Regions from separate parts of the Lacticaseibacillus suihuaensis genome, predicted to be linked through region 2. Evidence: predicted binding sites of a transcription regulator. Region 2 holds the regulator's gene; the other holds the start of a gene.

Region 1 (15,301 bases), on a different contig from region 2:
AACGCTGCAGGCCTCGAGCGTTCAACTGCACACACCGTTTTTGATCGATGCGGTGACCGCCGCTTCAGACCGCATCGACGTCGCCCTCAAGGAGGTCCGCGGCCCGGCCGAGGCGACCCTGAACGTCGACCGGCTGCTGGTCAACTACGGCTTCATGAGCGACAACAAGCAGCTGCGCAACTGGGGGCTTGAGCTTGCCGGCAACGCGATCGCCGTCGACTCGCAGATGGCCACCAGCATCCCCGGCATCTACGCCATCGGCGACGTCGCCGACTACCCGGGCAAGCTGAAACTGATCGCCAGCGGCTTTGGCGAGGCGCCGACGGCCGTCACCGGTGCCCTCAACTACCTGTACCCGGAACGCAAGCAGGCGCTGCACAGCACCCAGCTCTACCATTAGGAGGCATTATGACTAACGAGGCAAAATTGTACGAACACACACTCGCGCTTTTGCAGGAACGCGGCGTGACGCCAGAGGCGATCGGTGAGCTGGTGATGTTCCTGCAGGCCAAGTTCATCCCCGGCCTGACGCTCGAGGTCGCCACCCAAAACGCCTTGATCGTGCTGAAGAAGCGCGAGGTGCAAAACGCGGTGATGACCGGCATCGCCTTGGACAAGGCGGCCGAGGCCAACAAGCTGGAGCAGCCCTTGCAAAGCATCATCGCCGAGGACGAAGGGCTGTACGGGGTCGATGAGATCTTGGCCTTCGCCATCGTCAACGTCTACGGGTCAATCGGCTTCACCAACTACGGCTACATCGACCGGGTCAAGCCCGGCATCCTGGCCAAGCTCAACGCGCATGAGCCGGGCATCATCCACACCTTCTTGGACGACATCGTCGGCGCGATCGCCGCGGCTGCGGCCAGCCGGCTGGCGCATGCCCACCCCGAGCTTGAAGACGACAATTATTAAGCTTTGGCCAAGCCCGGCGCCATCGGCCTGGGCCGCGCGTATAATACGGCTTATAATCGCGCAAAGGAGTAAGCCATGACGCAACTGATTGACTTCATTCTTCACATCGACACCCACCTGGTCAGCATCGTGAACACCTTCGGCAACTGGACCTACCTGATCTTGTTTGTCATGGTGTTCATCGAAACCGGGATCGTGATTTTTCCCTTCCTGCCCGGGGATTCGCTGCTCTTTGCCGCCTGTGCTCTGGCCGCCAATTCCGCCTACCACCTGAACATCTGGCTGCTGTTCGCCATGTTCTTGGCCGCGGCGGTGCTCGGCGACACAGCCAACTACGAGATTGGCCGCCACCTCGGGCTCGCCGCCGCCAACACCGGCTGGTTTGCCAAGCTGATCAACCGCGAGAAGCTGCAGTCGGCCGAGGCCTTTTTCAACAAGCACGGGGGCAAAACCATCGCGATCGCGCGGTTCATGCCGCTGGTGCGAACCTTCGCCCCCTTCGTCGCCGGTGGGTCGAACATGCACTACCCTAAGTTCATCCACTACAACCTGCTCGGCGGCTTCCTGTGGGTGACGATGTGCTGCGTGGCCGGGTTCTTCTTCGGCAACCAACCCTTCGTCAAGGCCCACTTCTCCGTGGTGGTCCTGGCCATCGTCGCCGTTTCGCTGGTGCCAGTGCTGATCACCGCGCTGCGGTCCCGCCGCGCTGGCAAGGCCTAGTCGGTCAAACACCAAAGGCGCCGCTTGCAATCCATTCGATTGCAGGCGGCGCCTTTTTGGTTGGTCACAGTATTCCAGTCACAGTCCCCGAGCGTCGCGGCGGCCGGTCACGATGCCCCAGACCATCAGCGCCTCAAACGCCACAAGCGCCAAGGCGAAGCAGGCCAGGAAAAAGTCCTCCGGCAACACCAAGATGATCGGATCGGTCACCGGGTTGAACAGCCAGTCGTTGTTTCTGAACATGATTTTGTGAAAGGCGACGAACACCGCGTCGAAGTTCAACGACATCAACGCCCCCAGCACCAGCGGGGCGACGGCGCCGATCTGAAACGGCCGCACCAGGCGGTAGCGTTCCTTGACCCGGCGCAGCTTGGCCAAAAACCGCACGGCAATCGGGCCGGTCACGATGCAAATCGCGATGTCCAGCAAGAACAGGTGCTTGACGTCGCGAAAGTGCCGGGCCCCGTGAACGCTGACCGGAAAGTCGCTCATGTGCAGATGCGTCTCCCAAGGCAGGTGCAGGTAGCCCATCAGTTGCACGTAGTTGTGGTACAGCTTGCCCATGCCCATCCCCGCCACGTCCTGCAGGTGATCGAGGTGGACGAACAGCGGAAACAGCGCAAAGGACAGCAGAATCGTCAGCCAGATTGCACCGCTGACCAGAAACAGCCACAGGGCCAAGAAGCGCCAGCGCATGTCACACCTCCCAGTCGGCCAGGGAGTCGACTTCGTGGGTCGGCTGAACCGCCTCGGCGCGAACCTGCGCCTTGGTGGAGATGCCGGAGTACACCAGCAGCTGGTCGATGCCAGCGTTGATGCCGGCCTTAATATCCGTGTTGTAATTGTCGCCGACCATCACCACGTCCTGCTTCTTCAGGCCCATGCGGCGCAGCCCCTGCTCCATGATGATGGCCTCGGGCTTGCCGATGTAAAACGCCTTTTGCTGGGTGCTGCGCTCGACCAAAGCGATCACCGAGCCGGCACCAGGCACGTGGCCGCGTTCGTTGGGCAGGTTGGTGTCGGCGTTGGTGCCGATGAACTTGGCGCCGCGCTGGATTGCCAGCGTCGCCAACTCGAACTTGTGGTAGGTGACGTCGTAGTCCAGCCCGACCACCACGTAATCGGGGTCGACGTCGTTGAAGCGCAGCCCGATGTCAAGCATGGCCTGCTTGAGGCCGAGCTCGCCGATCACGTACACCGACTTGCCGGTCGCATCGCCGTTGTTTTGCGCCTGAATCCAGGCGGCGGTGGCGAGGCTTGGCGTGTACACCTGGTCCGGCGTCGCGTGGATGTCGTGGTTGGTCGCCAGGTTGCGGCAGACTGCCGCCGGCGACTTGGTGGTGTTGTTGGTCAAAAACAAAAACGGGATGGCCTTGGCCTGCAGCCGTTCGATGAACGCCTTGGCTTCCGGGATGCGTTCCCGGCCGCGGTAAACCGTGCCATCCAGATCAATCATGTATCCTTTGTATGCCAAAATTTCGTCTACCCTATTTCTCGTTAGTCTCGCGCGAGTGAATCGTGAAGTGACGCTTGCGCGGTTGGTGCGGCGCCACGGTTTCCGCCTTGCCAGCGGTGACCTGCGGCTTCTTGGTGATGCGTTCGCTGTACGGCTTACGCGTAGCCTCCGAACGCCTGCCGGCATCGCCGCGGCGCTTTTGGTTGCGGCCGCCGCGCGAGCGTTTTTTGACCGGCTTGTCCGGCGCGTCCAGCCGCTGCAGCACGAAGTACGCGCAGCCGAAGTTGCAGTACTCCAGCAGGTAGTCCTGCAGGGTGCGAATCAGCTGGTCCTTGTTGGCCCGGCGGTTGTCGTCGTTGTAAAAACCGCGCAGCCGCAGCTGGTCGTAGCCCCAGTCGCCGACGATGTAGTCGTACTTCTCCAGGATGTCGGTGTAACGGGCGGCGAATTTTTCGCGGTCAAAGGCCTGCTTGTGATCCAAGGCGATGGCGTAGCGGCGACCGTCGACGGTCACCATGTCAGACGCCACCTGCACCACGCGCTGAGCCAGCACCTCATCCGGATTCACGGCTTGCTCCTCATTCACGTTCATGCCCCCTTCACCGCCACCGCGGCGGTTGATATTGGTTAAGTATAGCACGAAACCGCCGCGCTTGGGGCGGCAGCAGGCGGCCGGCACTTGGGCGGCTCGAGCCGGCCGGTCGCGACGCGGTTCGCTAAACCCGCCTCACGCCGCTCTGGGCGTCAAGCTACGCAGCGCAACGCGGGAGCGGCCTGCTCGAAGCGTCATTTGGGGCAAGACCCGCCCCAAGTGCCGCCGCTGCGCTACTCGGTTCGCTAAACCCGCCTCACGCCGCTCTGGTGGTCGGCGAGCTACGCAGCGCAACGCGGAAGCGGCCTGCTCGAAGCGTCATTTGGGGCAAGACCCGCCCCAAGTGCCGCCTCTGCGCTACCCGTCCCGCTAAACCCGCGCTTCTTCGCTCTGGAACCAAAAAAAGACCGGCCGCAGCCGATCTTCTCTTGCTTGTCTATGAACTTGGGTTACATCATGCCGCCCATGCCAGGGGCGCCGGCACCTGGCTGTGGGGCATCCGTCTTTGGTTCTGGCTTGTCGGCCACAACGGCCTCGGTGGTCAGAATCAAAGCGGAGACAGACGCGGCGTTTTGCAGCGCGGAGCGGGTGACCTTGGTCGGGTCGATGATGCCGGCCGCGGCCATGTCTTCCCAGACGTCCGTTGCGGCGTTGTAGCCGAAGCCCGTGGCCTCGTGCTTCATGCGCTCAACGATGACGGAGCCTTCAAGCCCGGCGTTTTCGGCGATCTGGCGAACTGGTTCCTCAAGGGCACGCAGCACGATGTTAATCCCGGTCTGCTCGTCGCCTTCCTCGCTGAGGGCGGCAACGGCCTTTTGGGCGTTGACCAAGGCGACACCACCACCGGCGACGTAGCCTTCTTCAACGGCCGCGCGGGTCGCGTTCAGGGCGTCTTCGATGCGGTACTTGCGCTCCTTGAGCTCGGTTTCGGTTGCGGCACCGACCTTGATCACGGCCACACCGCCGGCCAGCTTGGCCAGGCGTTCCTGCAGCTTCTCCTTGTCGAAGTCGGACGTCGTGTCCTCAATCTGCTTCTTGATGGTGGCCACACGCTCGGCGATGGCGTCCTTGGAACCTGCGCCTTCGACAATCGTCGTGTTGTCCTTGGTGATCGTGACCTTGCCGGCCTGGCCGAGCTGTTCGAGCTTGGCGTCCTTGAGGTCGAGTCCGAGGTCGCCGGTGATGACGGTGGCGCCGGTCAGAATCGCGATGTCTTCAAGCTGCGCCTTGCGCCGGTCGCCGAAGCCTGGGGCCTTGACGGCAACGACGTTGAAGGTGCCGCGGATCTTGTTCAAAACCAGGGTCGGCAGCGCTTCGCCGTCCACATCATCAGCAATGATCAAGAGGGCCTTACCCTGCTGCACGATTTCCTGCAGCAGTGGCAAAATATCTTGGATGTTGGAGATCTTCTTGTCGGTGATCAGGATGTACGGGTTGTCGAGGTCCGCTTCCATCTTGTCGTTGTCGGTCACCATGTACTGGGACAGGTAGCCGCGGTCGAACTGCATCCCTTCAACGACGGACAGCTCGGTTTGGATTCCCTTGCTTTCCTCGATGGTGATGACGCCGTCGTGGCCGACCTTTTCCATCGCGTCGGCGATCAGGTCGCCGACTTCAGGGTCGGCGGAGGAGACGCTGGCCACCTGCGCGATTTCCTTCTTGCCGGACACGGTGTGGGAAATCTTGTGCAGTTCGTCAACGGCCGCCTTGGTGGCCTTTTCGATCCCGCGGCGGATGCCAACCGGGTTGGCGCCGGCGGTCACGTTCTTCATGCCTTCGCGGATGATGGACTGAGCCAGAACCGTCGCGGTCGTGGTGCCGTCACCGGCGATGTCGTTGGTCTTAGTTGCGACCTCGGCGACCAGCTTGGCCCCCATGTTCTCGTAGTGGTCTTCCAGCTCGATGTTCTTGGCGATGGTCACACCATCGTTGGTGATTTCAGGAGAGCCGTAAGACTTGTCCAAAACGACGTTGCGACCCTTAGGCCCAAGGGTCGTCTTGACCGTGTTTGCTAACTTGTCGACGCCGGCCAGCATTGCGTGGCGTGCGTCTTCGCCGAATTTAATATCTTTTGCCATGTGTCTCGTTCACCTCATATGATAGATTATTGACTCAGACTACTCAGCGATCGCCATCAGGTCCTTCTCGTGCAGGACCAGGTACTTCTCGCCTTCGTACTTCACTTCGGAACCGGCGTACTTGTCGTAAACAACCACGTCGCCCACCTTGACGGTCAGCGGCAACAGCTTGCCTTCAGGGGTGCGTGTGCCTTCGCCCACGGCGACGATTTTGCCGGATTGGGGCTTTTCCTTCGCGTTGCTGGCGAGCACAATGCCTCCAACAGTCTCTTCTTGTTCCTCAACGACCGATACGACGACGCGGTCTCCTAATGGTTTTAACAAGGCAATCCCTCCATACATAATTGATTAGGCTTAGCACTCTTATGTACCAAGTGCTAACTACATTCATTACTATAACGAGTTTGCCGCCTGAATGCAACCCCCAAGTCGGTCTGTTATACTGACCCTGAACGAAAATCCTTGGAGGTGCCTGATGTCAGGAGTTAAAAATGCTTTCGCGATTGTCGGCTGCTACCTGGTCGCCTTGCTCGGCGGCCTGTGGCTGACGCGCTGGGGAACCGCCGGCCTGTGGCTGGCGGCCGCCTTGGGGCTGGTCTGCCTAGTCGCCGCCTGGTGGTTCAACCGCCGCCTGGTGATTCCCAACGCGATCGAGGCGGCCGGCGTGGCCAGCCCCACCAGCCGGGCCGTGTGGGGCATCTCCGGCATCGCGCTGGTGCTGGCGGTGCAGCTCGGTGCCAGCCTCTTGGAGCAGTTGCTGTTCAACCGCGCCGGCGGCTGGGCGTTGAACCAGACGCTGACGGCGGTGCAGGCCGCCCCGGGCTACCTGGTGAGCCTGGTGGTGGTGATGCCGGTTCTTGAGGAGCTGACCTTCCGCCGCGTCGTGTTCGGCAACCTCGCCGGCGTCACCGGCAAGGTTGGGGCGGCCCTGATCGCCGGGCTGCTGTTCGCCTTGGCCAGTGACCCGACGCACTGGCTGGTCGCCACCCTGGTCGGCGCCACCTACGCCTTTTTGTACGACCGCACCGGCAGCGTCCAGCCGGCGATCATCGCCCATGTCGGCACCGTGGCCCTGACGCTGATCTACGCCTTCGCGCATTAGGCCGGCGGGGCCTTGAGTGGCGAGCTTAAGGATGCGTTAACAATCGCCGCAAGCTGACCCAGCGGCGGTCGAGTCGGTACAATAGCTTTAAGGAGTGATTGCAATGGATACTCGCACCAGCCGCCACGACCAGGGGCGGCCGCACCGGCCCTGGCTCAAGTTCGTTTTGCTCATCGTGTCGACGCTTCTGGTCACCGCCGGGTTGTACGGCCTGCGCCTATACAGCCAGGCCAAGTACGCCTTCGACAAGACCTACGCGTCGCTTGGCAGCAAGGCCAACCCGACGATTCAAAACAAGAAGCCCTTCGCCGCGCTACTAATCGGCGTGGACTCCGGCGCCTTGGGCCGCACCGACAACGGCCGCTCGGACACCCTGATCGTCGCGGTGGTCAACCCCAAGCAAAAAAAGACCACCCTAGTCAGCGTCCCGCGCGACACCGCCGCCAAGATGATCGGTACCACCCACTTCAACATGCAAAAAATCAACGCCGCCTACTCGATCGGCAGCTCCAAGATGGCGGTCGCAACCGTCTCCGCCTTGGTCAACGTGCCGATCGACTACTACCTGACCGTCAACATGGGGGCGCTTGAGAAAATCGTCGATGCGGTCGGCGGTATCGACGTGCAGGTCCCCTTCTCCTTCACCGACAAGGACACCGGCTCCCAGCACTTCGTCAAGGGGCCGATGCACCTCAACGGCGCCTGGGCCCTGGCCTACGCGCGGATGCGCCACGAGGATCCGGAAGGCGACTACGGCCGCCAAAAAAGGCAGCAGCAGGTAATCCGGGCGATTCTCAAAAAGGCGCTGTCGACCGACACGCTGACCCATTTTGACCGGCTGCTCAAGACCATCTCCGGCAACATGCGAACCAACCTGAGCTTCTCGGACCTGACCACCTTGGTCACCAACTACCGCGCGGCCGCCGGCAAGGTCACGACCGACCACGTGCAGGGCCACGACGCCTGGGTCTACCCCGGGCCGTCGTCTTACCAGATTCCCGCGACCAGCGAGCTGCAGCGCGTCTCCGACAAGCTGCGAACCGCCTTGGGGCTAGCCACCGAGACCATCGCCAACCAAAACGTCCGGGAGAACAAGGCCAACACCGGCTTCAACTTCGCTAACCCGGCCGCGCAGGTCTACACCATCTACAACCCCGAGCTCTAACCCCAAAACGCCGTCGTGAGGCCATCGCGGCGGCGTTTTTGCGTCCAGCGGCGCCGCGTCAAAAAGCCGCCGCAACGATTGGGTTGCGGCGGCCGCGCCGAAGCCACCGAAGACGCATGTTCCGGTGGCCTTGGCCTGATTTGGTCACGTTTCTGGCTTCTGCTTACCGTGGTGGTACACCACCGATCTCGCCGGGGCCGCAGCTACCTCGCGTTGCGAGTAGGTCCCGGCTTGGTGCGAACGGTGGGTTGGTGAAATCCTATGCCCTGGTATCTCCTCCTAAGTTGAAGGGGTTGCACTAAAACTCTTGAGTTTGAAAGCCGTGTGGCAATACACTGCGGCTTGGCATGGGTTGGGTACTAGAGGCGCTTGCGCTCCGGATCGTTCCCCTATGCGGCAGAGGTGCCAGCGCTGCGGCCACAGCGTTGTCCCCGCACTTGAACAATCATTCGAGTGTAGCTTAACACCGGACCAATTGGTCGTCAAGCAATTTGACTCGCGTGAATGCACCCGTCGCTCGCCAACCGGTCGGCGAACCACTCGGCATCAACAAAGGCGCATCCCCGCTGGGAATGCGCCTTTGTCGTGCCTCAGCCGGTGCCGACATGCGGCTCGAACTGCGTTGCACTGAAACCTGGCCTACGTCGTACCTCACCCGGTGGCTGAACCGCGGCCTGGCCAGCGTCGTGCCTCACGAACCACGGCCGAACCGCGGCCTCGCACCGCGGCGCTTACTCGGCCTTTTGCACCGCGTCGGCCACCGGCTTGGTGCCGGCCTTGGTGCTGATGGTGCTGTTGATCACCTGCTCCAGGTCGATGCCGGTCATCTGGTGAATCATCGCCAGCTGCTTAGTCATGTTCTCGACCGACTGGCCGGTCACGTCGCCTTGACCGTACAGCGTCACGTGATCGACGTTCTTGTAGGCGTCGGCGTTGGCGGCAAACAGCGCCGGCATCACATCCAGCACCATCTGCAGCTTCCCGGACTCGTTCATTTTGGCCAGGGCGGCGGCCTTCTTCTCGGTCGCCTCGGCCTCGGCCAGCCCGACGGCGCGGGTCTTGGCCGCCGTCGCGTTACCGGTCAGCTCCGTGGCCTTGGCCTCGGCCTGCCCTTGCACCTCGACTTGGTGAGCCGCGGCGTCGGCGGCCTGGCGAACCTGCTCCGCCTGGGCGGCCGCCTGCAGCTTGACCTGCTCGGCAGACGCTTCGGCCGACAGCTTCACCTGTTCGGCTTCGGCCTGAGCCTTGGCGATGCTGGCCGCCTTTTGCGCGGCGGCCTCCTGCTCGGCCTGGTAGCGGTTGGCGTCGGCCTGCTTACGCACGGTCGCATTCAGCGTCATTTCCTGCAGGTCTGCGTCTTTTTGCGCCAGCTCGATGTCTTTTTCCTTTTGGACCTGCTTGGCCTTCATCTGCTCGGCAATCGAAGCCTGATCCGCCTGGGCCTTGGCAATCTGCTGCTCCTTTTCGAACTCCGCGACCTGCACGGCCTGGGCGCGTTTGGAGTCGGCGACCTGCGTCTGGCGCTTGATCTCCTCTTCCTGGGCCAGCTGGTCGGCCTCGGCCTGCTTGATGCGCCGCTCCTTGTCGGCCTCGGCCTCGGCGATCGCCGCGTTCTTTTTGACCTCGGCAATCTGCTTTTTGCCCAGGCTGTCCAAGTAGCCGTTGCTGTCGGTGATGTCCTTGATGGTGAAGGACACGATCTGCAGACCCATCTTGGCCAGGTCGGAGCTTGCGACCTCCTGCACCTTCTCGGCGAACACTTCGCGGTTTTGGTAGGTGTCCTCGACGGTCAGCGTCCCCAAAATGGCGCGAAGGTGGCCTTCCAGAATCTCGGTGGCCTCGCCGTTGATCTGCGCGTCCTCCTTACCCAGGAACTGCTCGGCGGCGGTGGCGATTTCCTCAAGCGAGGAGCCGATCTTCAGGATGACCGTGCCGTCGACCTTGATCGGCACCCCGGCCTTGGTGTAAACCTCGGGCGTGGCGACCTCGATGGTGCGGGTGTTAAGCGACAAGGCGTCCCAGCGCTGCACGATCGGCAGGATGAACGCCCCGCCGTTGGTGATCAGCTTCACCTTGTTACCGTTGGTGTCTTGGTAAGAGTGCTTGCCGCCGATCATCGCCCCGGAGATGATCAAGACCTCGTTGGGCAACGCCGTCTTGCGGTGCGTGACCAAAAAGACAAAGAACAAAATGATTAACACGGCGATGACGCCGATGATGATCAGACTCGAGTAGTTTTCCATCATGACACTTCCTTTTAGTAGCGTGTGGCCGGTGCGGTGGCGCCGCCCGGACTGCAAAAATCCCTTATTCCGTTGGCGGCGTTGCCGGATCGCGAACCGGCTGCACATACGCCACCCCGGCCTTGAGCTCGATCACGACGACCCGGGTACCTTGCGCGATGCGAGTGCCTGGGTCGTAAGCGCGAGCGGCGTAGGTCTGCCGGGCCCGGCCGTTGCCGACGACCATCACCTCGCCGAGGCCACCGACCGGGATCGTCAGGCTGAGCCGGCCGACCAAGTAGGCCTTGCTGCTTTCGGCGGTGCTGTTATCGACGCCGCGAAACAGCCGGCTCAAGGCCGCCAGAATCGGCAGTGCGACCAGGGAGAAAAGCGCCCACAAGAAGGCGCCGCCGACAATCGCCACGAGGAGGCCGACCAGCGCCAGCACCCACCAGGGTTGATTCCACAATGCCTGCATGGTCTCACCTCATCCCATGAAATAAAGCCAAAGCAACACGATCGCGACCACGCCGAGAATCAGCGTCCCCCAGTTGATCCCGCCGCCGGGCTGCCGGGTCGGGTTGGCACGCGGTGGCGCCGCTGGTTTGGGCCGCGCCTGATCGCCGCGAGCCGCGGTCCCACGCGGTTTTGTCGGGGCCTCGGTTGGCATCCGCACGTGGGGGGCGTTGGCCTGCCGGTGCGACTGCTTGGCGGCATTGCGCGGTTGGGGCGCGTTGGCCCCGCCCGTTGTGCCCTGAGTCGCCCGGTTACGCGCGGCGCCTTGCCCGTTGCGGGCGGTCTGCCGGCCCCCGTTGCGCTGACCGCCGCTGCCACTTTGACCGCTGGCGTTCTGGCCGCCGTGCCCCGCCAAGCGCTTGCGGTCGGTCCGAGCCGCCTCGCGCGATTGCCCGGCCTGGGCTGCGGTGGTCCGGTCTTGGGTGGCCGCCGTCGCCGCGGTGGCCCGGCCGCTGGTGCCCTGGCCGTGCGGGGCCGCGTCCAGCCCGGCGCGACCCGGCGTCGCCCGGTGGCCGGCCACCGCCTGCGCCGTTCGGCTCGGCTTGGTCGCAAGCCCGGGCCGGCCCAGACCCAGCCCCGGTCGCAGCACGTGGCGCTGCTTGAGGCTGACGCTTGAATGATGCTGTTTCAACAACTGACTGCCGCGCTGTCCGTCTAGGCTCATGCCGCATTCCTCCCCGCTAGTGATCGAGGTCAATATACCAATTTGTAGCGCTTACGTCAACGTGACAGCCCCTGTCTCCCCGGTCCTGCCGCCGCCAACGCTCACCTAGCAAAAAAGCCGCCTCTTTGTGAGACGACTCGCTTATGCTAGTCTTCCTCGGTGTCCTGCAGGGTTGGCCCGTAGTGTTCCAGGAAGTAAATCAGCGTCTGCAGCTCGGTAGCCAGGTCGACGTTTTGGACCCGAACGTAGCTTGGCACCGAGATGCGCAGCGGGGTGAAGTTCATCACACCCTTGATGCCGGCCTTCACCAGGTCATCGGTGATGCCCTGGGCCGCATCGATCGGCACGGTCAGAATCACGATTTCGATCTGCTGCTGGCGCAGCTGCGACACCAGCTCGGACATCGGGTACACCGGCACCCCGGCCTGAATGGTGCCGGCCAGCTGGGGGTTGACGTCGAAGGCCGCGCTGATGCGGATGCTGTTGGTCTGGCGGAAGTTGTAGTTCAAAAGCGCGTGGCCGAGGTTCCCGACGCCGACCAGTGCCACGTTGGTCAGGCGGTCCTGATTGAGAATTTTCTTGAAAAACTTGATCAGGTCCATCACGTCGTAGCCGTAGCCGCGCTTGCCCAGCGCCCCGAAGTACGAGAAGTCGCGCCGAATGGTTGCCGAGTCCACCTTGACCGCCTCGGACAGCTCCGTGGATGAAACCTTGGTGGTGCCGGAGTTCGCGAGGAAGTTCAGGTAGCGGTAATAAAGCGGCAGTCGCTTCGCCGTGGCCTTGGGAATCATCGTTTCAGCCATCAATATGCCTCCTAAGTTGGCCGCGTCAGCGCGGCAGCTCTGCATGCCTTATTGTGAAATTGTCAGCATGCTTCTCAAAATATAGTAACCGCTTTTTCATAAGACTGCAAGTTTCTAGACCGGTCATGCTCAACTTTTTTCACAACCCGAACATTCCTTCTATGGTAAACTGGAATTATTGACGACTGAAAGGAACGATAAGATGATCATCATGCAGGCCCAAGGCGTCGGCCGCACCTTCGACGGCAACGACTTATTCACGGGCATCACGCTTGAGGTTCAGACCAACTCCCGCATCGGCTTGGTCGGCCCCAACGGCATCGGCAAAACCACCCTGCTGCGCATACTCGCCGGACTCGACCCGGCAGACGGCGGCCTGGTCACCACCGGCAAGAACATGTCGATCGGCTACCTGGCGCAGGATTCGGGGCTCGACTCCAGCCGCAACATTTTCGACGAAATGCTGACGATTTTTGCCAAGCAGATTGCCCAGGAGCAGCGGATGCACGAGCTCGAGGCCGCGATTGCCGACCCCAAGCTCGCCGAGAACCAGGCCGACTACGACGCGGTGCTGAAGCAGTACGACCAGCTGCAGCACGACTTCGAGGCGGCCAACGGCTACGGCTACCGCGCCGAAATCCGCGGCGTCCTCACCGGCTTCAACTTCCCGGAAAGCACTTGGCAGATGCCGATTCACACGCTGTCCGGCGGCGAACGCTCGCGGCTGGCCCTGGCGAAGCTTTTGCTCGAGCACCACGACCTCATCATCTTGGACGAGCCGACCAACCACTTGGACATCGACACGCTCAGCTGGCTGGAGGGCTACCTCAAGACTTACGCCGGCGCGATTCTCACCGTCAGCCACGACCAGTACTTCCTGGACCACGTGGCGTCTGAGATCTACGAGCTGACCCCGAGTCGCGCGGTTCACTACACCACCAACTACACCGGCTACCTACAGCAAAAGGACCAAAACCGCGCCTTGGCGTGGAAGGCCTACGAGAAGCAGCAAGAAGAAATCGCCAAGCTCGAGGACTTCGTGGCCAAAAACATCGTCCGGGCCAGCTCGACCAAGCAGGCCCAGGCCCGGCGCAAGCAGCTGGAGAAGATGGACCGGCTGCCGCGGCCGGACGGGCCGGAGAAGACCGTGCATTTTCGCTTCAGCCCCGAGAAAACCTCGGGCAACGAGGTGCTGCAGGTCCAAGACGCCGCCGTCGGCTACCCGGACGGCCCGGTGATGGCCGGCCCGATCAACTTCCAGGTCAACAAGGGCGACCGCATCGCGATTATCGGCCACAACGGCGTCGGCAAGTCCACCCTGCTCAAGTCGGTCCTCGGCCAGATTCCGTTCAAAGCCGGCCACGCGCGGTTCGGCACCAACGTCACCACCGGCTACTACGACCAAGACCAGCACCAGCTGCACTGGGACAAGTCCGTGATCGCCGAGATCTGGGACGACCACCCGACCATGGCGGAAAAAGACATCCGCTCCGCGCTGGCGGCCTTCCTGTTCGACGCCAACGACATCGAAAAGCGCGTCGGTGACCTCTCCGGCGGCCAAAAGGCGCGGCTGGAGCTGACCAAGCTGTCGTTGAAGCACGACAACTTCCTGGTCCTGGACGAGCCGACCAACCACCTGGACATCAACTCCAAGCTGGTCCTCGAGCAGGCGCTGGCCGATTTTGAAGGCACCGTGCTGTTCGTCTCGCACGACCGCTACTTCATCAACCAGCTGGCGACCAGCATCGTCGCCGTCGAGCCGAGCGGCGCCGACCTGTACCTGGGCAACTGGGATTACTACCAGGAGAAGTTGGCCGAAAAGCTCGCGCTGGCCCAGGAGAACGCCGACCCGGTCGCGGGGCCGACCGTCAGCGCCGCCAAGGTCGACTACCAGCAAAGCAAGGCCGACCAAAAGGCGCAGCGCAAGCTCGAACGCGAGGTTGCGGCGCTTGAGGACCAGCTGGGCGAGCTGGCCGATCAGGCCGACGCGCTGCAAAAGCAGATGACCGCCCCGGACGTGTTGACGGATTACGTCAAGATGCAGGATCTGCAGACGAAACTGGACGCCGTCAACGCCAAGGTGGCGACCACCGAGGACGCCTGGGAAACCGCCAGCCTGAAGCTGGAGGACATGCAAGGCGCCTGAGACCCCAACAGCGGCCCGGCCGCACTTCCATTGCGAAGTGCGACCGGGCCGCTGTTAGTCCGTCTATTACCGGCGCCGCCGCACCGGCCCGGGCTTGGGCAGCACGACCTCGCCGCGGTGGCCCAGGTCGGGTTGTCCAGGCTTGGGCTGTGGGGCCTGGGCGGCACGAGTCCGGCCGGCCGAGGCCTGCGCTTCGGTCGCCGCCGCAACCGGCTGCGGCTGGCTTGCACCGCTCGCAACGGCCGGTGCCGCCTCGCTGGCCCGGGGGAAGTTCAGCCCCGGCGTGGCGGTCAGCGACTCGTCGGCCAGGTGGTGATGCGCCAGCTCGATGTGAGCGGCCGCGCCGATCATCGCCGCGTTGTCGCCGGTCAGCCGCACCGGCGGCACAATCAGCGTGATGTCCGGGTGCCGGGCGGTCAGGGCCTGGGCCAGCGCCGCGCGAAGCCCCTGGTTGGCCGCAACGCCGCCGGCCAGCACCAGCTGGGCCACCGGATGCGCGTCGAGGGCCGCCATGGTTTTGGCCACCGAGACGTCGATCACCGCGGCCTGGAAGCTCGCCGCCAGGTCCTCGCGGCTCAGGGTCTCCCCGATCTGGTCGGCGTGGTGAACCGTGTTGATGAACGCCGACTTCAGGCCGCTGAAGCTGAAGTCCAGGTCGTCTGAGTCGACCATCGCCCGAGGAAAATGAAACGTGTCCTGCCCCAGATGCGCCAGCCGGTCGACCTCCTTGCCGGCGGGATAGGGAATGCCCAGTACCCGCCCGATTTTGTCGTAAGCCTCGCCAGCCGCGTCGTCGCGGGTGTCGCCGATGATGGCGAACTCGCCGGGCGCGTTGACCGTCACCAGCTCGGTGTGGCCGCCGGACACCACCAGCGCCAGCAGCGGGTAGGTCAAGGGCTGCACGAACCGCGCGGCGTAGATGTGG
Region 2 (15,301 bases):
GCGCCTGCATGTCGCGCTTGGCAATCGTGTCGGTCAACTCCAGAATGCGGTCGGCCAAAGTCGACTTGCCGTGATCGATGTGGGCCACAATCGAGAAGTTGCGGATGTGCTGCTGGCGATTCAATAACTCTGCTTTATCCAATGGGTTGCCTCTTTCTGAAAGTCACTACTCCTAGTATACCCGAACTGCGCCCGAATGCGCCACTGCCGTTGCCGGGTTGTTCGGTCTTCCAGTGGTGAGCCGGACCAGCGCTGCCTGATGCCGGTGGCCGTCGCCCGTGCAGGCGGCGATTGACGCTGGCGGTTACCGGCCGTGCTTCGACCAACCGTGGCCGGTGCCGAGGGACCGGCTCGCCGAGACGCAAAGGCGGCCCGCCCCCACCGGGACGGGCCGCCAAGCGGTCAGCCTTACTTCTTGAACGCGTCTCGCACTTTGTCGAAAAGCGAGCCTTCGTGCGGGGTGACATCCTCGCCGCTGGCGGCCGCAAAGGCCATCAGCGCATCTTTTTGCTTTTGGTTCAGGGATTTTGGCGTCTTGACCGTCACCGTGACGATCTGGTCGCCGATGCCGGCGCCTTGCAGGCGCGGTGCCCCCTTGCCCCGCAGGCGGAACTTGCTGTCCGTCTGGGTGCCGGCCGGAATCTTGAGCTCAACCGGGCCGTGAACCGTGTCGACCTTAATCGCATCCCCCAGCGCCGCCTGGGCGAAGCTGATCGACAGCTTCAGGTAGATGGTCGCGCCGTCGCGCTGATACTTAGAACTTGCGGCCACGCGGAACACGATGAACAAATCCCCGTAAGGCCCCCCGTTTTGACCGGCCTCGCCGGCCTCGCGCAGGCGCATCTGCTGGCCGTCCTCGACGCCGGCTGGGACGGTCACATCGATGGTGTGCCGCTCCTTTTGGTGGCCGGTGCCGTGGCAGTCCACGCACTTGTCCTTGATTTCCTTGCCGGTACCGTGGCAGACGTCGCAGACTTCACGGCTCATCATGGCCCCAAGCGGCGTGTTGCGCTGAACCTGGATGTAGCCGGAGCCGTGACACTTGCTGCAGGTCACGGGACTGGTGCCGGGCTTGGCGCCGGAGCCGCCACAGGTGTGACACACCGCATCGCGGTCGTAAGAAATCTTGGTGGTTTTGCCGAAAATCGCCTCGGTGAAGGTTAGGTCCATGCGGTACTGCAGGTCGGCGCCTTGGCGCGGCGCGTTCGGCGCCTGGCCGCCGCCGGCACCACCGAAGAACTGGCTGAAGATGTCGTCGAAGCCGCCGAAACCCTGGCTGGAGAAGCCCTGACCGCCGCCGAAGCCTTGGCCACCGCCGAAGCCCTGGGGACCGTCGGCCGAGCCGTACTGATCGAAGGCCGCGCGCTTTTGGGGATCGGACAGGACCTGGTAGGCCTCGTTGATTTCCTTGAATTTCTGTTCCGCACCGGGCTCGTGGTTGATGTCCGGGTGGTACTTCTTCGACAACTGGCGAAAGGCCCGCTTGATGGTCGCGTCGTCCGCATCGCGGCTGACGCCCAGAATGTCGTAATAATCTTTCTCTGCCATATTGTCTCCTTTGAGCGGCGCGTGGCGAAGCCGACGCGCGGAAAGTCCTTTCAGGATAGCACAATCTCAATCAAAAAGCCAAAGCCGCCTGGGCTTCGGCTTTTCAACGGAACTGCTGGGCTTACTTCTTGTCGACGTCCTTGTACTCGCCGTCGATGGTGTCGTCTGAGTCACCCTTCTTGTCGTCGGTGGCCTGCGTCGCATCACCGGTCGGGTTGCCTTGGGCACCGGCCGCCTGCTGCGCCTTTTGGGCTTCTTCGTACATCTTGACGGTCATGTCTTGGACGATCTTGTTCAGGTCGTCGCGCTTGGCCTTCATGTCTTCGATGTTGTTTTCTTGCTGGGCCTTCTTCAGGGCTTCCTTGGCGTCCTCAGCCTTCTTGATCTCGTCGTCGGAGACCTTGCCCTTGAGTTCCTTCAGGGTCTTATCCGTCTGGAACAGGAGCTGGTCGACGTCGTTTTTGAGGTCGACTTCTTCCTTGCGCTTGGAGTCGGCTTCCTCGTTCTCCTTGGCTTCCTTCATCATGCGATCGATTTCGTCATCGGACAGGCCTGACGAGCTCTTGATTGTGATGTTTTGGGACTTGCCGGTGCCGAGGTCCTTGGCGGAAACCTGCACGATGCCGTTCTTGTCGATGTCGAACTTGACTTCGATCTGAGGAACGCCACGTGGGGCAGCCGGGATGTCGGTGAGCTGGAAGCGGCCCAAAGTCTTGTTATCCGCGGCCATCGGGCGTTCGCCCTGCAGCACGTGGATGTCAACAGCCGGCTGGTTATCGGCGGCCGTCGAGAAGACCTGGCTCTTGGAGGTTGGGATCGTCGTGTTGCGATCGATCAGCTTGGTGAACACACCGCCCATGGTTTCAATCCCCAAAGACAGCGGGGTGACATCGAGCAGCACCACGTCCTTGACGTCACCGGAGATGACCCCGCCTTGGATGGCAGCGCCGAGCGCAACGGCCTCGTCTGGGTTAATGCTGTGGTCCGGCTCCTTGCCGGTCCAGGACTTCACGGCGTCTTGAACGGCCGGAATGCGGGTGGAGCCACCGTTCAAAATCACCTTGTCCAAGTCGGCGGCGGTCAGGCCGGCATCGCGCAAGGCGTTGTCAACCGGCACCTTGGTCTTTTGAACCAGGTCTTCAGTCATTTGGTCGAACTGGGCACGGGTCAGCGTCCGCTCCAGGTGCAGCGGGCCGTTGGCGCCGGCGGAGATGAATGGCAGGGAAATCTGCGTGGAGGAAACGCCGGACAGGTCCTTTTTGGCCTTTTCGGCGGCGTCCTTCAGGCGCTGCATCGCCATCTTGTCCTTGGCCAGGTCGATGCCGTTTTCGGCCTTGAACTCGCTGACCAGCCAGTCGATGATCTTGTTATCGAAGTCATCGCCGCCCAGCTGCGTGTCACCGTTGGTCGACAGCACTTCGAACACGCCGTCGCCCAACTGCAGGATGGAGACATCGAAGGTCCCACCGCCGAGGTCGTAAACCAGGACTTTTTCTTCCTTATCGGTCTTGTCCAGGCCGTAAGCCAGACTCGAGGCGGTCGGTTCGTTGACGATCCGCGACACGTTCAGGCCGGCGATCTTACCGGCGTCTTTGGTCGCCTGGCGCTGGGAGTCATTGAAGTAGGCCGGCACGGTGATGACCGCATCCGTCACGTCTTCGCCCAGGTAATCCTCGGCGAACTTCTTGATGTACTGCAGAATCATCCCGGAAATTTCCTGCGGGGTGTATTCCTTGTCGCCGACCTTGACCTTGTAGCCGGCCTCGCCCATGTGACGCTTGATGGAGATGATGGTGTCTGGGTTGGTGATGGCCTGGCGCTTGGCGACTTCGCCGACTTGGATTTCGCCGTCCTTGAAGGCGACAACGGAAGGCGTGGTGCGGTTGCCTTCTGGGTTGGTGATGATCTTCGGCTCGCCGCCTTCAAGCACGGCGACGGCGGAGTTGGTGGTCCCTAAGTCAATCCCGATAACTTTACTCATAGTAGTATCCCTTCTCTTTACGATTTAGATTCAGTGTTAATTGGCCACGACGACCATGGCCGGCCGCAACACGCGGTCCTTGAGCATGTAGCCCTTTTGCAGGACCTGAACGACACTGTCTTTGGGGTGGTCGTCATCCGCCGGTACGGTTTGAACCGCCTGGTGCAGCGTCGGGTCGAACTTGGCGCTGGCATCGATTTCGGTCACCGCGTTGTCCTTCAAGGCGGTTTCGAGGTGGCTGTACACCATCTCGACGCCCTTCTTCAGCGACTGCGCGGAATCCGCATCGACCGGCGTCTGCAAGGCGCGTTCGAGGTTGTCAAGCACCGGCAAAACCGCGGCGGCGAGCTTTTGGCCGTCGTACTTCAGCAGCTGGGCTCGTTCCTTTTTGAAGCGGTTGTTCATGTTGCTGATCTCGGCGGCGGCCCGCAGGTACTTGTCTTCGAGCTCGTCTCGCTCCTTTTGAAGCGCCGGCACGTCGATGGCATCTTCTTTCACCTGGGCGTCCAGGTCAGCGGCCATCTCGGCGGCAATTTCTTCCTTCAAGGACTGCTTGGGCGCCGCGTCGGGCTGGGCCTGCTTTTCAGTAGGCTGCGTCTCTTTCTCCTTTTTCGTCATGGGAGCCTCCTTGTCATTGATCAAAATGCGTGTAGTAGTTGGTCAACCGCTTGGCCAGCTCCTCACGAAAGGCTGACAGCAGACCGATCATCTTGGAATACGGCATCTGAGTCGGCCCGATTAAAGCGATCATCCCGGTGCCGTGCTCGCCGACGCTGTACTTGGCCGTGATGACGCTCAGGTTAGCCAAGACGTCCGGCGTCAGCTCGGCCCCCAGGCGAACCTGCAGATCGGCCGCGGTGCTCGGGTTGAGCAGCCGGTTGATGTCGCCTTGCTCCGAGTCGATCATGCCCAAAAGCTGCTTGAGCTGCCCAGCATCCGCATCGCCGACGTAATCCATCAGGTTCAGCCGGCCACCGACGAAGAATCGCTCGGCCGCCGCCTTTTGCAAGACGTTGCCGAAAATGTCCAAGAAGCCATCGGCGGAGGTCATGTACTTGAACAGCACCGCCGGCACATCGGTTTGCAACTTTTGCGCAACTGCCCCGAGCGGCAGGCCGACCAGCTGATCGTTGATGATGCGGATCGCCTTTTCGACCTCGTCGGGGTCAACCTCCGGCGGCAGCGTGAACAACTGGTTCTCCACGTTACCGTTGCTGGTGACAAGAATCGCCATCACCTGGTGGTTGCCCAGCGGCACCAGCCGAAAGCCCGTCAGGCGAATGTTCGTCACCTCGGGACCAAGGCTGATGGCGGTGTAGCTGGTCAGATTGGACAGGATCCGGGCGCTTTGGGCCACAATCTCGTCAATCTTGTAAAAATGACCGCCGAACCCCTGCTGAATCGCAGCGATTTCGTTAGGCGTCGCTTGTGCCGGCTCCACCAGGTTGTCCAGGTAATAGCGGTAGCCCTTCGTCGAGGGGACGCGGCCGGAGCTGCTGTGTGTCTTTGTAATCAATCCCTGCTCTTCCAAGGCCGCCATGTCGTTGCGGATCGTCGCCGAGCTGACGTGAATCGGTAATTCCGTCATCAAGGTTTTAGAACCCACAGGCTGACCACTTTCCGTGAATAGCCGAATGATTTCCTTTAAGACGAGCAGTTGGCGTTTCGTCAACATATTGCCACCTCTTTTTAGCACTGCAAAGCAATGAGTGCTAACACAATTACTAATATAGCAACCGCCCTTAGCAAAGTCAACCCCGGGTTGCTAAATCAGCCCTGCGCCCGAGTCGCTACACCAGCGGATCATCCAACAGGAACTGCTGGAACACCTCATTGCCCAAAAACATGCCTTGGTTGGTCAGGCTCAGACTCCCGGCGACCTCCTTGAGCAACTGCTGTTCCTTGAGCTGGTCGATCAGACCCCCGTAGACGTCTTCGATCTGCATGTGGTAACGATCCGCGAAGCGCTTGCGGCTGACCCCCGCCCGGGTGCGAAGGCCTAGGAACATTTCCTCTTCAATCTGCTCTTCAAGCGGCACCAAGTGGTGTTCGATCACCGGCACCTTGTTGGCCTCAAGCGGCGCCAGGTACTGTTGAATCGGGCCGAAATTGTGGTAGCGGTCGCGACCCAGGTAGCCGAACGCACCGGCGCCAAAGCCGAAGTACTTGTCGTTTTGCCAGTACAGCAGGTTGTGTTCGCACTGGTAGCCGGGCTTGGCGAAGTTGGAGATCTCGTACTGATCGCGGCCGTTGGCACGCATCAGGTCAATGGCGTCTTGGTACATGTCGGCCTCGACGTCTTGGCTGGGCAGCTGCAGCCGCCCCTTGCGCATCAGGTTGTAAAAAATCGTCTTCTTCTCAAGAATCAGTGAATAAGTCGAGTAGTGCGGCAGATCTAGCGCCAGCGCCTCGTGGAGGCTGTGCAGGAAGTTTTCGCGGCTTTGCCCGGGCAGCCGGAAGATTAGGTCGATGGACAGGTTATCAAATCCGACCTGCCGGGCGTTTTCGATGGCCCGATACACGTCTTGGGCCTTGTGGGTGCGGCCGATGCGCTTGAGAATCTGGTCATCAAAGGACTGCACCCCGATCGACAGCCGGTTGACCCCGTGGTCGCGCATCACCTGCAGCTTGTCCAGCGTCAGCAAGTCGTTGGGGTTGGCCTCAACGGTGAACTCCCCTTGCGTGAAGTGCAAAACCTCTCGCACCCCGGTGAGGAGCCGATCCAGCTGCTGGGCCGAAAGCGCCGTCGGGGTGCCACCGCCGATGTACACGGTTTGAATCGCGTCTTTGGCGTGAGCGGCCATCACCAGCCGCATCTCTCGCAACAGCATATCCAAGTACGTGTCGACCGGCTGGCCCTCGATGAACACCTTGTTGAAGTCGCAGTAGTAGCAGATGTGATCGCAAAACGGGATGTGAATGTATGCGCCGGCCATCAGTTCCTATGCTCCTTGAGGTAGGCATCGGATTCCGCCTGGTCGTGCTGCAGTTGCGCAATCAGCCCGGCGGCCCCGTCAAACTTGACCTCGCCGCGCAGGTAATGCAACCACTCGACCTGGGTGGCCTCACCGTAGATGTCTTCACTGAAGTCAAACAGGTTGATCTCAAGCGTCACCGGTCGCCCGGCGCCGAAGGTCACGTTGCGGCCCACCGAGGCCATCCCCGGCACCCAGTCGCCGCGAACCAGTACCCGCACCACGTAGATGCCGATGCCCGGCAGGCGTTCGGCCGCCGGCGTGTCGATGTTGGCGGTCGGAAAACCGAGCGTCCGTCCCCGGGCCTCGCCGTGAACCACCGGCCCCGAGGTGCGGTAGGCATAACCCAGCAGGCGGTTGGCCAAGTCGACATCGCCTGCGTCAAGCGCCGCGCGGATGCGCGTCGATGAGATTTTCTGCCCGTCCTGCAGGGCCTCGGGCACCGTCACCACAGCGAAGCGTGCGGCCGCGTAGCCGGGCAGCTTGGTCATGTTGGCCACCGCTCGCTTGCCGTAGGTGTAGTCAAACCCGGCCACGACCACCGCGGCGTTGAGCCCCACCAGGTACTGATCGACAAAGGCCTGCGGGGCAAGCGCCGCAAACTCGGGCGTGAAGTGGACAAAGTACAGCAGATCTACCCCGCAGTCGGCCATCAAGGCCTCCTTGCGCGGCCGTGGCGACAGGTAGCGAACGCTTGCGGCCGGCACTCCGCGGTAAATCACCGCAGGGTGAACATCGAAGGTCATCACGGCCAAGTCCAGGCCGCGGCGATCGGCCTCCTGCCTGGCCCGGCGCAGCACCGCCTGGTGACCCAGGTGAACCCCATCAAAGAAGCCCAGAGCCAACACCACCGGTGCCTGGGGCCGCAGCGCCGCGTCAAGCGGCGGTAAAATATCAAAGACTTTCATTCATCGTATCCCCGTTCATCCAAACATTGGCCAAAAACATCACATCCGGGCGGTACAGCTCGCCGACCCGGTGGTAAATCGCCTTGAGCGTGGCACCTTGCATCAGGGCCAGCTGCGGCGCGGTTTGGCTCAGCACGAGCGCCTTGCCGTTTTGCACGTCTCCCCACTGCGCCGCCGTCAGGCTGACTTGCGGCACCGTTGGGTAGGCGTACTCGATCGGCCGCAGGTGAGCCTGGGCCGCCTCAGGGGCGGTCTCTCGCGATAGCTCACGCAGATCAAGCGTCTGCGCCAGCGTGAAGCCGCCGCTTTGGGTGCGGGTGAGCTGGCTCATCACCGCCGGCAACCCCAGCACCTGACCGACATCCACGGCAAGCGTCCGAATGTAAGTGCCCTTGCTGACAGTGGCCGTGAAGGTGAAGCTCACGGTGCCGGCCACTTCGTCGAACACCGGGGCCGCGGTCCGGGTGAACGCGTAGACATGGGCCGCGCGGCGCGGCCGCTCGACGTGCTCGCCGTGTCGCGCGTAGTCGTACAGGCGCCGCCCATTGACCTTGACCGCCGAGTACATCGGCGGAATCTGCACGATGTCACCGGTCAGGCTCGCCATGGCCGCATCGATGGCGGCCACGTCAAGCGGCGCAGTCAGGCGCTGCCGGGCGATCTCGGCCCCGTCGAGGTCCTCGGTTTCGGTTGCGACCCCAAGCAAAACCGAACCGGTGTAGGTCTTGCCCAGTGCCATCAGCGCCGGGACCGCCTTGGTGGCCGCCCCAAGCGCAATCGGCAACACGCCATCGACGCTCGGGTCCAAGGTTCCGGAGTGGCCGATCCGCCTCATCTGTAGCAGGTACCGCAGCTTGCTGACCACGTCTGCAGAGGTCATGCCGCTGGGTTTGTATACTGGCAAAATGCCGTCCATATCATTGCTCCCATCCGGGTCGCCGTGCGACCGCATTCAGTCTATTATACCGTGCCGCGGCCAACGGGCCAAGGGTGCCTGGGCCGCCAGTCCGGCGAGCGGCCGCTGGACCGCAACGGGGATTGACCGCTGGCCGCCGTCGGTGTTCGATCGCACGACCCGCGGCCGCCGACTTTGCCCCCACCACTGCTTCGCCAGGCCATCAAAAAAGCCGCACAGTGGCGGCTTTTTCGTGGTTAATCCTTGCGCATGTCGTTGAGCAGCTGGTCGATGCGAGCCCCGTACTGAACCGAGGTGTCCTGGACGAAGGTAATCGTCGGCACCTTGAACAGCTTGATGCGCTGCCCGACCTCGCGGCGAATCAACCCCTGGGCCTTATCCAGGCCGGCTTGGGTCTCCGCGACGTGCTTCGCATCGTCTTGCAGGACGCTGTAGTAAACGGTGGCCTCCTGCAAATCGCCGGTCATGCGAACCCCGGTGATGGTGACCCCTTGCACCCGCGGATCGTTGACATCCTTGAGCAAAATGTCGTCGATTTCCCGCTGAATCTGCGTTTCAACGCGCCCGATTCGATGTTTCATGTTGCTACCTCCGCGGCGATGCGGCCGTTTGCTGCACCGCTTACTTGACTGGCACTTCTTCCATCGTGTAGGCCTCAATCTGGTCGTCGACCTTGATGTCGTTGTAGTTCTCGATGGTCAAGCCGAGCTCAAAGCCCATGGTGACCTTCTTGACGTCATCCTTGAAGCGACGCAGCGAGCCGAGCTTGCCTTCGTGAATCACGATGCCGTCGCGGATCAGGCGAACGCCGGCGTCGCGGGTGATGTACCCGGAGTCGACGAACGCACCAGCGACCGTGCCGATTTTCGACACGTTGATGGTTTCGCGAACCGTCAAAGAGCCGATGACCTTCTCTTCGAAGGTCGGTTCGAGCATCCCCTTCATCGCGGATTCGATCTCCTCGATGGCCTTGTAAATGACCCGGTGGAGGCGAATATCCACGTCGTCGGCGTCGGCCTGTTGCTTGGCCTGAGGCGTCGGGCGAACGTTGAAGCCGATGATGATCGCGTTGGACGCACTGGCCAGGGTGACGTCGGATTCGTTGATAGCCCCGACGGCCTGGTGAATGATGTTGACGCGAACGCCTTCGACCTCGATCTTGTTGAGCGATCCGGCCAGCGCCTCAACGGAGCCTTGTACGTCACCCTTGATGATGACGTCGACTTCCTTGAGTTGGCCTTCCTTCATGGTCTCAAACAGGTTGTCAAGCGTCACGCGGTGCGTTTCCTGACGAACCTTGTCAAGCGCCCGCTTCGCGCGTTCCTCACCGGCCGCCCGGGCGCTCTTTTCGTCGTCGAAGACCACGAACTTGTCGGCGGATTGCGGCACGTCGTTGAGCCCGGTGATTTCGACCGGCATCGCCGGCACGGCTTCCTTGACGCGTCGGCCACGATCGTTGGTCATGACCCGGATGCGCCCGAAGGTGTTGCCGACCACGACCGGATCGCCGACGTGCAGCGTCCCTTGCTGAACCAGCACGGTGGTGACAGGACCACGGCCCTTGTCCAGCTTGGCCTCGATGACCGTCCCGATCGCTTTTTGCTGCGGGTTGGCCTTGAGCTCCAAGACGTCGGCTTCCAGCAGAATCATTTCGAGCAGCTCGTCGATGTTCTTGCCGAACTTCGCCGAAATCTGAACGAAAATGGTGTCGCCGCCCCAGTCTTCTGGGATCAGGCCGTACTCGGTGAGCTGTTCCATCACGTGGTTCGGGTTGGCGCCTGGCTTATCGATCTTGTTGACCGCCACGATAATCGGCGCATTGGCCGCCTTGGCGTGGTTGATCGCCTCGATGGTCTGTGGCATCACGCCGTCGTCGGCCGCAACTACCAGCACGATGATGTCGGTGATGTCGGCCCCCCGCGCCCGCATGTTGGTGAAGGCAGCGTGTCCTGGGGTGTCCAGGAAGGTGATCAGGCGATCATTCAGGCGAACCTGGTAAGCCCCGATGTGCTGGGTGATCCCGCCGGCTTCGCCTTCGGTCACGTGGGTGTGACGCAGCTTATCCAACAGCGTCGTCTTACCGTGGTCGACGTGGCCCATGATGGTCACAACCGGCGGCCGCGGTGCCTGGTGGTCCTTGTTGTCGGCCTCGGCCTCGAACAGCGTGTCGATGTCGGCGATGTCTTCGACGACCTTCTCTTCAGCTTCGATGCCGTAGTCGGTCGCGATCAGCTCGATGGCGTCCTTGTCCAGGCTCTGGTTTTGGTTCACCATCACGCCGAGCATGAAGAGCTTCTTGATGATTTCGGCTGGTTCGCGGTGCAGAATCTTACCCAGGTCCTGGGCGTTCATTCCGACCGTGTAGATCAGTTTTTCTGGCAATGGCCGCTCCTTACGTTGTGGCATTTCCTTCTTCGGCTGTGCCTGAGCACGACGCTTGTTCTTCTTGTTGCGCCGCTTGTTGAAGGAGTTGCCGCGATTGTCGTTAGATTGCTGCTGACGTCCTTGGAACTGTGGCCGACTGTGCTCGGCCCGAGCTGCCGGCTTGGCCGGTTGGCTGGTCTGAGCGGCCTGGGCGCGTGGCGCCTCGGCCGGCTTGCCGACCGGACGCGGCGCCGGCTTCTCGGCAGACTTTTCAGCCTGCTTTTCGGCCTTTTGCTCCTCGCGCCGGCGCCTGGAGTCCTTCAGCTGCTGAATGAACTTCTCGTCGTTGCCGGCAACCGGCCGCGGATTCGAGTTGGCCTGGGTCGCCCGGCCGGCGCGTGGCCGTGGGCTTGGCGCCCCGTTGTTGGCGAAGCGATCGTTGCGGCGATCGTTGCGCTGGCCGCCTTGGCCCTGGTTAGGCCGCTGGCTCTGCTGGCCGCGGTTTTGGTTGCTGCCGCTTTCGTTGCGGCCCTGACCGTTACGATTGTCGCGCGGCTGGCCACCACGGTTTTGACCGCCGCGGTTGCCTTGGCCTTGGCCGCCTTGACCTTGCTGGCCGTTTTGGCCGCGGCCTTGACCCTGGCCGCCCATCCGCTGACCACGCGCCGGGGCGTTCTTCGGCCGGCGAATGGCAGACTTCGAGATCTTGGTCTTGCCATCGGCGGTTTTTTGAACCGTGTGGTGGGTCCCAGGCGCCGGCTTCTCGGTTTCGGCCGGCTTGGCGGCCGGTTGGGTCGGGGCAGCCTGCGCGGCGGCCGGCTTGGTCGCAGCAGGCTTGGCCGCGGGTTGGGCCGCCTCAGCCTTTGGCGCCGCTGGCTTCGGTGCCGCCTGCGTGGCCGCGGGGGTCAGACCCGACTTGATGGTCGCCTCTTGCGCCGCGTCGATGGTGGCCATGTGCGAGGAGAAGACAATTCCCTTCGCCTTGGCCGCATCGAGCACCTGCTTGCTTGTGACGTTCAATTCTTTGGCAAATTCATAAACGCGTTTTTTGCCCATTTCTTCACGCTCCCTTGTTTTTTAGGTGAGCAGCTTTAATAGCTTTTTTGCAAAGCCGGTATCGCAAACCGCGATCAGACTCCGCTTAGCGCCGATCGCGTGCGACAGCTGGCCAGTGGTCAAGCTGTCGACAAGTGGAATCTCGTAAAAGCTACTTTTGTCTGTAAATTTCTTGTGAGTGTTGGCGCTGGCATCGCTGGCAACCAGGACCAGCTTGGCGCTTTGGTCCCGAATGGCTCCCAGCACGAAGCTTTCCCCGGTCACGAGGCGGTCGGCCCGCTTGGCCAGGCCCAGCAGATTCAAGGCTTGTTCTTGGGTCATTGCTTATCGCCGAAGAGTTCAAGCCGCGCCTTTTGGTGATCGACATAGGCGAAGAGTTCGTCGTAAAATTCCGGCGCCACCTTGATGCCAAAGGCCTTTTCGATGACCTGCTTCTTCTTGGCGGCCTTCACAGCCGCCGGATCCAGGGCAACGTAGGCCCCGCGTCCTTGCGCCTTGCCAGTCGGGTCGATGGCAACGGTGTCGTCGGCGTTCTTCACGATCCGCACCAGGGATTTCTTGGGGAACATCTCGCCGGTCAGCAGGTCCTTGCGAAGCGGGATCTTGCGAGTTTTCATAGCGTCCTCCTACTCGGCATCCGCCGTGTCGGGCTCGGCCGAGTCGGCGTCAGCAGCCGGCTCAGCGTCAGCGTCCGCTGCGGTGTCTTCTGCCGGCGTCGCCGCTGCGGCATCGTCTTCAACCGCGGCGTCTTGCGCTTCGATCGCCTCATCAGCCTCTTCAAGCTCCTCGTCGTCGACGAATTCGACTTCGGATTCCGGCTTGATGTCGATCTTGTAGCCAGTGAGCTTGGCGGCCAGCCGGGCGTTTTGACCCTTCTTACCGATGGCCAAGGACAGCTGGTAGTCCGGCACGATGACCGTGCAGGAGCGGTCGTTGTCCTCGTCGTTGAACTGAACGGCGATCACTTGCGCCGGGTTCAAGGCGTTGGCGATGTAATCCACCGGATCCTCTTCCCACTGCACCACGTCCATGTTTTCACCGGACAGCTCGTTGACGACGGCCTGCACCCGTGAGCCCTTGGGTCCGACGGTGGTGCCGACCGGGTCGACGGAGGGGTTGGTCGACCGCACCGCGATCTTGGTGCGATCGCCGGCCTCACGGGCAATCCCCGCGATTTCGACGACGCCCTGGAAAATCTCTGGAACTTCCTGTTCGAACAGGCGCTTCACCAGGCCGGGGTTGGTGCGGGAGACGAAGACCTGAGGGCCTTTACTGGTGTTTTCGACCTTGGAGACGAAGACCTTGATGCGGTCGTGGGCCTCGTAGTGCTCATTGGGCATCTGGTCTTGCTTGCCCAAGACGGCCTCGATCTTGCCGAGGTTGACGTAGATGAACTTGTTGTCGCGCCGCTCCACCTGGCCGGTCATGATTTCGTCTTCGTACTGGGAGTACTCGTCGAAAATAATGCTGCGTTCGGCTTCACGGACCCGCTGCATGATCACCTGCTTGGCGGTTTGGGCCGCGATGCGGCCGAAGTCGCGCGGCGTGACCTCAAAGCGAATCTCGTCGCCGACCTCGTAGGCCCGGTTGATTTCAAGCGCGTCCTTCAGGCCCACTTCAAGGCGGGAGTCAAAGACCTGCTCCGTCACTTCCTTGACGGCGTAAACGTGAATATCGCCCTTCTTGGGGTCGAAGTTGACCTCGACGTTTTGGGCCTGGTTGTAGTTTCGCTTGTACGCAGAAACCAGGGCCGCCTCAAGCGCCTCGATCACGACCTCTTTTTTGACGCCCTTCTCTTGCTCAAGCGCATCGAGGGCTTCGATCATTTCCTTAGACATGTTGTTCCTTCCTTTACAGCGCGTTCGCGCGATTTGCTAGAATTCAATCGCCAGGCGGGCGTTGGCGATGTTTGGTCGCGCAAAGACCTGCGTGTGCTTACGTCCCTTGTCCTTGAGCTCAAGGGTCAGGGCGTCTTCGGTCAACGCCTTGAGCGTGCCTTCGAACACCTTCTTGCCGTTGAGCTTGGTGAACAGCGAAATGTGAATGTAGTCATTCACCGCGTTTTGGTAATCCACTTCGGTTTTGAGTGGCCGCTCGGCGCCGGGACTTGAGACCTCCAGGAAGTAGGCCTGCGGAATCGGGTCGGGCTCTGTTTGGTCGAGCTTTTCAGACAGGGCCTCGGAGACCATGACGCACTCGTTGAGCGTGATGCCCCCCGGCTTGTCGATGTACACGCGCAGGTACCAACTGCCGCCTTCCTTCACGAATTCAAGGTCGGCGAGCGAAAATTGGTGTTCGGCTAGGATCGGATCAACGATTGCAGTGACTGCTTCAACAACCGTGCTCAAGCTTTTTCCCCCTTTCACCCCAAGCGACTGATCACCCGGGGACCTCCAATAAAAAGAGTGAGCATTTCTGCTCACTCCCTTCCGAGGATTTAATTCACTACTAATAATTTATCACGAACCCCGCCAAAACGCAACGGTGAATGTCAAGTTATTCGCCCTGACACCACCTCGAGTTCGCCGGGCTAAAACAGGCTGTCAAACAGGGACAGCTGGTTCTCGTCCGGCATCGCGTCCAGCACGTGATTCTCCGTCATGTAGTCGATCAAGGTCTTGGAGACCTTGCCGCGGTTGGCGAGGTCCTCCTTGGACAGGAACGGCTTCTCCTCTCGGGCGGAGACGATCTGCTTGGCGACGTTGTCACCCAGCCCCGGTACCGCACGGAACGGCGCCAGCAGCGTGTGGTCATCGACGATGGTGAAGTCATGGGCGTCGGACTTTTCCACATCGACCATCTTGATCTTGAAGCCGCGCTCGAGGCATTCGTTGGCGATTTCGAGAATCGTCAAGAGGCTCTTCTCCTTGGCCGAGGCGTCGTTGCCAAGGTCGGTGATCGCCTTCATCGCGGCCTTGACCGCGTCCTTGCCGTGGCTCATGGCGGCCAGGTCGAAGTCCTCGGCTCGCACCGAGAAGTAGGCCGCGTAGTACACCAGCGGCAGGTAGACCTTGAACCACGCGATGCGCAGTCCCATCAGGTCGTAAGCCGCGGCGTGGGCCTTCGGGAACATGTACTTGATCTTCAGGCACGAGTCGATGTACCAATCCGGCACGTTCTCGTTGTCGCGCATCGCCTGCTGCCAGTCGTCGGGGATCCCGCGACCCTTTCTGACGTGCTCCATGATGTTGAAGGCCATGGATTCGTCCATGCCCCAGTGAATCAGGTCCATCATGATGTTGTCACGGCAGCCGATCACTTCCTTGATGGTGACGACGCCTTGCTGAATCAGCTCCTCGGCGTTGCCCAGCCACACGTCGGTGCCGTGGGACAGACCGGAAATCTGAAGCAGCTCGGAGAACTTCGCCGGGTGGGTTTCCTCAAGCATCCCCCGCACGAAGCGGGTCCCAAACTCTGGCACCCCAAGGGTCCCGGTTTTGGAAAAAATCTGCTCGGGCGTCACGTTCAAGATGTCGGGGCTTGAAAACAGCGACATCACCCCGGGGTCGTCCATCGGAATCGACTTAGGGTCGATGCCAGACAGGTCCTGGAG

What was found. Region 2 encodes HrcA, which represses chaperone genes, less so after heat shock. Its sites were predicted from a motif close to TTAGCACTCNNNNNNNNNGAGTGCTAA; they were not measured.
Region 1: a site for HrcA is predicted at 6,113-6,139, ahead of groES (co-chaperone GroES). Genes of this name have one in related genera too.

What each region holds. Positions count from the first base shown of each region.
Region 1 covers NZ_BAAGBJ010000005.1:184,401-199,701, reverse strand. Annotated here, with positions in the region: gene ACYVRZ_RS06545 (NAD(P)/FAD-dependent oxidoreductase) at 1-400, shown strand, start outside; gene ACYVRZ_RS06540 (phosphatidylglycerophosphatase A family protein) at 409-912, shown strand; gene ACYVRZ_RS06535 (VTT domain-containing protein) at 988-1,632, shown strand; gene ACYVRZ_RS06530 (TIGR01906 family membrane protein) at 1,711-2,328, opposite strand; gene ACYVRZ_RS06525 (TIGR01457 family HAD-type hydrolase) at 2,330-3,106, opposite strand; gene ACYVRZ_RS06520 (YutD family protein) at 3,120-3,674, opposite strand; gene groL (chaperonin GroEL) at 4,130-5,758, opposite strand; gene groES (co-chaperone GroES) at 5,798-6,082, opposite strand; gene ACYVRZ_RS06505 (lysostaphin resistance A-like protein) at 6,234-6,860, shown strand; gene ACYVRZ_RS06500 (LCP family protein) at 6,964-8,025, shown strand; gene ACYVRZ_RS06495 (flotillin family protein) at 8,757-10,268, opposite strand; gene ACYVRZ_RS06490 (hypothetical protein) at 10,333-10,725, opposite strand; gene ACYVRZ_RS06485 (hypothetical protein) at 10,735-11,427, opposite strand; gene ACYVRZ_RS06480 (redox-sensing transcriptional repressor Rex) at 11,574-12,230, opposite strand; gene ACYVRZ_RS06475 (ABC-F family ATP-binding cassette domain-containing protein) at 12,433-14,376, shown strand; partial or broken gene tsaD (tRNA (adenosine(37)-N6)-threonylcarbamoyltransferase complex transferase subunit TsaD) at 14,632-15,301, opposite strand, start outside.
Region 2 covers NZ_BAAGBJ010000001.1:386,844-402,144, forward strand. Annotated here, with positions in the region: gene lepA (translation elongation factor 4) at 1-142, opposite strand, end outside; gene dnaJ (molecular chaperone DnaJ) at 409-1,548, opposite strand; gene dnaK (molecular chaperone DnaK) at 1,670-3,529, opposite strand; gene grpE (nucleotide exchange factor GrpE) at 3,566-4,147, opposite strand; gene hrcA (heat-inducible transcriptional repressor HrcA) at 4,161-5,204, opposite strand; gene hemW (radical SAM family heme chaperone HemW) at 5,320-6,465, opposite strand; gene ribF (riboflavin biosynthesis protein RibF) at 6,465-7,412, opposite strand; gene truB (tRNA pseudouridine(55) synthase TruB) at 7,399-8,328, opposite strand; gene rbfA (30S ribosome-binding factor RbfA) at 8,565-8,909, opposite strand; gene infB (translation initiation factor IF-2) at 8,950-11,748, opposite strand; gene ACYVRZ_RS01805 (L7Ae/L30e/S12e/Gadd45 family ribosomal protein) at 11,770-12,069, opposite strand; gene rnpM (RNase P modulator RnpM) at 12,066-12,365, opposite strand; gene nusA (transcription termination factor NusA) at 12,375-13,586, opposite strand; gene rimP (ribosome maturation factor RimP) at 13,623-14,096, opposite strand; gene ACYVRZ_RS01825 (PolC-type DNA polymerase III) at 14,279-15,301, opposite strand, start outside.